DNA from 2 places in the Flavobacterium psychrotrophum genome. Region 2 is predicted to be linked to the other one. Evidence: riboswitches for the same ligand, from Rfam matches in the RefSeq annotation. Region 2 holds a riboswitch; the other holds the start of a gene.

Region 1 (3,166 bases), 1.6 Mb from region 2:
TTTTATCCCAGCTAAAAACCGCCTCGCCGCCATAGCTTTTAGCTTTATCAACATTTTCCGGCCTCCAGATACCGCCCACTCCCGGAACCCAGCGCAGCATATCGGTAAGGCGGATGTAATACCCTGTAAGGCTCAGCATGGCTGTACCTTTAGTAAACACATTACCTACCTCTGCCTGGTAAGAACTTTCAGGCTTTAAGTTCGGGTTGCCCGATCCTTCCCAGTACAGATCGTTAAACGTAGGTGCACGAAAGTTTCGTGAGCCGTTTACCTTTACCGCATAGAAGTCGCTTACCTTTACCCTGGCTCCTGCCGAAAAAAGTAACGGACTGCTATAAGCATTACCGCTTTCTTTCCGCAAGCCGGCTTCATACTGTAATACTTCTGTAATGCTATGCTTAAGCAATAGTGCACCCGATGCTGTGTTGCGGATGTTTCTTTTAATGTCGCTACCCTCGCCATCATTATGAGTAAGGTCGGCAATGGCATTTAGTTTAAGGTTTGGGGTAAAATCATAGGTTGCATCATATCGGGCTATCATGCTTTTTACTCGGCCTGTAGTATAATTTTCATTAGTATAATTTTCATAATACTTGTAATGCTCTTCAAGGTAAGCAGCCTTAAGCCTACCTGTAAATTTGCCGTATAGCGCCGTCCATTCTACCAGGTTTCGGGTATTTGTATCATCATACATACTGCTTGATGGCGCTGCCAGCGTACCACTAAAATGGCGCTGCCCGTCAAACAGGTAGCTATAAAAGCGCAGTATGTGCTTATCTGTTAGTTTATAGCCAAGAGCCGCATTAAGGCTGGTATTATGGTATTGGCCATTGGTATTATAAACATCGTAACCGGGATATTTATAATCGTTATCGCTCTTATTATGACTTACAGAGGCATTTACACTAAAGCGTTCGCTGCCTGCCATAACCTTATAATTAGCGCCCATTGTGGCAAAACTGCCATAATCGGTGCGCACTTCATTTACAAAACGGTTTGTAAAAACCAATGAGTTATCAAGGTGGATGCTGCCCCCTATAGCACTACTGCCATAAATAACGCTACCCCCGCCTGCACGTACAGATACTTCGTTAAAATCGCGGGCGTTTAATGTATTAAAATCGGTTTGCCCGTTGAGTTGCGAATTGATGTTAATACCATTCCACACCACTGCGGTTTGCTGTGCCGATGTACCCCGAAACGACGGCGACGATACCATGCCGGGGCCGTTTTCTTTAAAATATACCAGTGAATTGTTTACCAATAATGAAGTAAGCGAAGCCCCGCTCCTGCCAATAATGGAGTCGCTGAGCTTTTGTACAGACTGCGTTTTCGAAAAATCGCGCAGCTGCGTATCAGACACTATTACTTCAGTAAGGGTAATGGTGTCCTGCTGTGCGCTTGCAACAACACACATGAACAGGAATACAAAGACGAAAAGATTTTTATTTGCCATAGCTGGAGCCTTTTTTCCCGAAGGCCGAACAATTTAATTTTACTGTAGGCAGGTCTCCTGGCTTGCGTACTGTTGTTTACCTTCCCGCCCTTAAAAGCAGTGGTGTGCAGATAACAACAGCCTTCCGCCCGTGGCGGAATAAGCTTACAGTTGCGGGAACAGCCCAGGCATATACCTGATTCCCTTTTAATGCGTTATGCGCTTTTGCGCAAAGCAACCTAAAGATGGGTGCAAAGATAAAGGTTTTGTTGCGCAATTTAATTCATAACTTTGCGGCAGCTGAATATTTTTTATGAAGAAAATACTTTCCCTGCTTTTTGTTGCACTATTAGCAATAACAGCCTGTAAGAACACCACCGATGCCCCTGTAGCTACAGTACAGGCAACAACCAACGCTATTAAGCACGCTAAAGGATTGCAACTTTATAAATATAAAGGCTTTAGCCTTGTAAAAGTTACACAACCGTGGCCCAATGCTAAAGAAAGTTATACTTATGTAATGCTGCAAAAAGGCGCCACCCTGCCCGATAGCCTTAAGCAATATACAGTAGTTAACGTACCCATTAAAAGCGCCGTGGTTACCAGTACTACACACATACCGTCGCTGGAGATTTTAGGGGTAGAAAACACGCTGGTGGGCTTTCCCGGTACGCAGTATATTTCGTCTGAAAAAACGCGTGCACTTATTGATAGCGGTAAGGTGAAGGAAGCCGGTGCCAACGAAAGCCTGAATACCGAAATTATTATTGACCTTAACCCTGATGCCGTAGTAGCTTTTGGGATAAACAGTACCAACAAAACCCTGAACAGCCTTGAACAGGCGGGGCTTAAAGTACTGTATAACGGCGACTGGACAGAGCAGACACCACTGGGTAAAGCCGAATGGATAAAGTTTTTTGGCGCCCTTTACGGGATGGATGATAAAGCCGATGAAATTTTCTCTAAAATTGAAAAAGACTACCACGATGCGCAGAAACTGGCGCAAAACATAAAAGAAAAACCAACCGTTATGGGCGGCGCTATGCTTAACGACCAGTGGCTGCTACCGGAAGGAAACAGCTGGGCCGCACTGTTCTTAAAAGATGCAGGCGCAAATTACCTTTGGGCAGACAGTAAAGGTACAGGCAGCCTTAGCCTCTCGTTTGAAACCGTGCTGGAAAAGGCGCAAAACGCTGATTACTGGATAGGCCCAAGCCAGTACACATCGCTTAAACAGATGATGGAAGCGAATCCTCATTATGCAGAATTTAAAGCGTTTAAAAACAAAAAAGTATATTCGTTTAGTACCAAAACCGGCAAAACAGGCGGGCTTATATATTATGAGCTTGCCCCAAACCGCCCTGACCTGGTGCTTAAAGACCTGGTATATATTTTTCACCCTGAATTATTACCGGGCTATAAGCTGCAATTCTTCGAACAATTACAATAATATACGTGCCCAACCAACGCCGAAATAGTATTCTTTTTACTTGCCTGGGTATCGCCCTGGTAATGCTGTTTTTGGCAAATATCAGCCTCGGTGCAGTAAAAATTCCGCTTACAGATGTGGTTAATGCACTAACCGGCAACCATGCTTCAAAACCCGCATGGGACTATATTATTCTATCCTATCGCCTGCCAAAGGCTATTGTAGCCGTGCTTGCAGGCATGGCATTATCTGTAGGTGGCCTGCTAATGCAAACACTTTTCCGCAACCCTCTTGCCGGACCC
Region 2 (3,166 bases):
TGCCGAAGCGTCCGCCATATTTTCCGGCAAGATTATTAAGGTATTCCGGCAGGGGCGACCCAAAAGTGCCCAGTTGTATACCGGTTTGTGTTTGGCTATGTGCCGGGAAACGGAAAAAGTGAATGCCATCTGAGCTTGCTTCTACAAAAGCCAGTTCCAGATAATCGCTTGCCCCGTTTTCAAAAACAACAAAGTCAAAACCGGCTTCGTTTGTAATGGGCGTACCGAAACTAAGCGTTGCCTGCCCGCCATCACCCAGGCTTACCGAATTTCCGGTTACACTGCCTAATGCGGCATCAGGCTGCCCTGATGTTGCAAAATTGCTACCTCCGGCCATAAAATCCGGGTTGGCAATATTTACAGGCCCTCTGGTTACTGTTATGCCTGTAGCCCAGCCTGTAATTTGCGGGCTGTTACTGGCCACAGCCGTACTACCGGGCATTCCGGCGGCGGGAGCATAGGACTGGCAAAATGCCGAAGCAGAAACGAGAAGGCCTGTAATAATAGTGCGCATTATTTTACAATAAGCTTTTTCATGGTAGTTTGCTTACCGTCAGATATTTTTACCATATACATACCCTGAGAAAGGTTTGCAATGTTTACACCCGTTGCAGCATATTTTGCTTTTAAAACTTCTTTGCCGGTAAGGTCATAAACAGCTACTTCAGCAGCAGCATCGGTAGTTACAAAAAACTGGCCGGATGCCGGGTTAGGGTATACCGCAAGCTGATTGCCCTGTTGTACAGGAATGCTAAGGCTGCTATCTGCCTTATAAAAACTGTTAGGTATTACACCTACTGTATAATTACCCTGTGGTGTACCTGTAGTACTAAATAGATAAGCAGTACCCGGGCTTACATAATTACCTGCATCAGCAACATAAAGGGTATCGTCTATAAGGTTCATGCCATATACGCCATAAGCGCCCTGAGGCTCTAAAGATGCTATTTCGGTAATTGTCTCAGGTGTTGTAAACGCTGCTTTATAAATGTCGGCAGCAGATGTAAAATAGAAATTACCGGTAGTGTCTATTTCAAGGTTTGCAGGGTGCAGGCCTTCATAGTTTGTTGTAGCAACCACAGTATTATCTGCAAGGTTTATTTTTACAAGAGAACCATCAGTCTCCGGAGCGCCCCAGCTTGGCCTTCCGCCACAAAGTACATACATAAAATCGCCATCTACGATCATTTTGTTAGGGACATCGCCTACGGTAACAGTTGAGCTAACAGTGTTACTTACAGGGTCTATTACAGATAACGTAGTACCATAGCCAAAACCACCCTGGTGCGCCGCATATAGCTTATCGTTTACGGTAAGGATGCGCTCTACACCCGGAGCAACAGTTATAGTAGATTCAACAGTATTGGTTTGCAGATCTATAACAGCTATGTAGCCATCAGCAGCACTACCACCATTTCCCCAGTTGGTTACATAACCTTTACCATCGTAAAAAGCCATGTAGCGCGGGTTTACAAGCCCGGTGCTTATTGTAGCAACATACTCAAAAGTAGTGCGGTTAACAACTTTAACGGTGTTAGAAATGTTTAGTACAATGTAAGCATAGTTACCATTAAAGCTAAGACTTTGTGCAGTATCACCAAGTGCGCCCTGAGTAGGGTTAACTGTTGCGTAAATGTTGTTTACAGGCTGCTCTGCGTTGTTTGCAAGAAACGACACAGAAGCGTTGCCGCTACCGGCACCACCTTCGTTAAGTACAAAAATACCATCGGTAAACGATTGTGCAAAAGCCGGAACAATGGCTGTTAAGTAAAGTACAAGGAAACAGATTTTTTTAGAAAAGTAGTTTTTTTTCATCTTAAAAATTAAATTAAAAAATTATGGGCTTAAGATGAAGTATGAGTAGCTGTGCAGTATGTTTAAAAAAACATGTGCAGGCATAAAACAAACCAGATCCTTTACCCGAGGATATTAAATTCGTAATGGTAAAGGCAGGTCTCCTGGCTTGCGTCTTGCTGATGGCCTTCCCGTTAGTAAAAACAGTGGCACTTATGTATCAACAAGCTTAGTAGCGTACAGTTGCGGGAACAGCTTTGGATTTTAACCAAATTCCCTTTTAATACCCTGGGTTAAATACCGTGGGTAACCTTAACAACGACAAAGGTAAGATTTTTTTAAAGATATTATTGTAAACAATGCAATTTGGTATGTGTAACTGAATATTCTTCAATGAATGTGGGCGGTTACCAAAACATGCGTTTTTTGTATGCCCTAAAATCTTGTATCATGAATACTATAAACTCTGGTAATTACAAATATAAAGAAGCTAAATTCTTACATGTTAATTGAGGAAAAACCTCAATTAACATTTGTAGGTAAGCATATAATTTAACATATATTTTAACAGTTGTTTTTTAATATGTTCCTTTGTCGCCACGTTACTTAACAAATTCAACCCACACATCGCACCGTTATTTAATAACAATGCACAATGCAGCAAACTGTAGGATAGTACATTAGTGTTTTCTACAGTTTGACAGCATTAGGTTTACAGCAACTATTTCGGTTAAACAATTATTTCCAGCACTGTACCCATTCCGGGCGTGTTTTTTATATTAAAAGTACCATTAAGCGCTTTGATCCGGTCGCTGATATTCCTGAGGCCAATTCCTGATTTCACTTTTTTAGGATCAAAGCCTTTGCCGTCATCCCAGATGCGCAGTTTTAATGCTGTGCGCTGGGCCATGACGGCAATATTACAGTTCTCTGCCTCAGAGTGTTTTTTTGCATTGGTACAGGCTTCTTGCACCACCCTGAAAATGGCCACCCTGCGTTCTGGCGATATGCTGCCCCAGTTGATAAATTTATCTACATACAACTCAAAGCTTGGCCCGGTTGCTTCCTGTTGTTTTTGCACGAGCTTGTATAAAGCCCCGGCATAACTTTCATTTTCAGGCAAAAAACTTTCTTTAAGATCGTGCGATATCTTGCGGAGTTCATCCTGCGTTTCCTGAAGTTCATGTACCAGCAATTTCTTTTTGTCTTCCTGTATGGTTTGCAGCTGCTCCAGGTTAAATCGGGTGGTAAATATGCGGTTTAATATACCGTCATGCAGCTCCATGGCCAGGCGGTTGCGCTCTTTCATCTTGGCAATTTCGGCTTCGGCCTCGCGTTGCATTAGCAGGCTGTATATTTTTTCGTTTGCCTT

The links. A riboswitch is a leader RNA that binds a small molecule or an ion and turns the genes downstream of it on or off. The one in region 2 is predicted to bind cobalamin.
Region 1: it holds a riboswitch for cobalamin, as region 2 does, so the genes downstream of both, DYH63_RS12615 (TonB-dependent receptor plug domain-containing protein) here and DYH63_RS19610 (T9SS type A sorting domain-containing protein) in region 2, are expected to answer to the same signal.

What each region holds. Positions count from the first base shown of each region.
Region 1 is NZ_CP031557.1:2,921,707-2,924,872, forward strand. It holds gene DYH63_RS12615 (TonB-dependent receptor plug domain-containing protein) at 1-1,456, opposite strand, end outside; cobalamin riboswitch at 1,487-1,693, opposite strand; gene DYH63_RS12620 (ABC transporter substrate-binding protein) at 1,749-2,885, shown strand; gene DYH63_RS12625 (iron chelate uptake ABC transporter family permease subunit) at 2,891-3,166, shown strand, end outside.
Region 2 is NZ_CP031557.1:4,506,340-4,509,505, forward strand. It holds gene DYH63_RS19605 (T9SS type A sorting domain-containing protein) at 1-514, opposite strand, end outside; gene DYH63_RS19610 (T9SS type A sorting domain-containing protein) at 514-1,815, opposite strand; cobalamin riboswitch at 1,932-2,124, opposite strand; gene DYH63_RS19615 (tetratricopeptide repeat-containing sensor histidine kinase) at 2,525-3,166, opposite strand, start outside.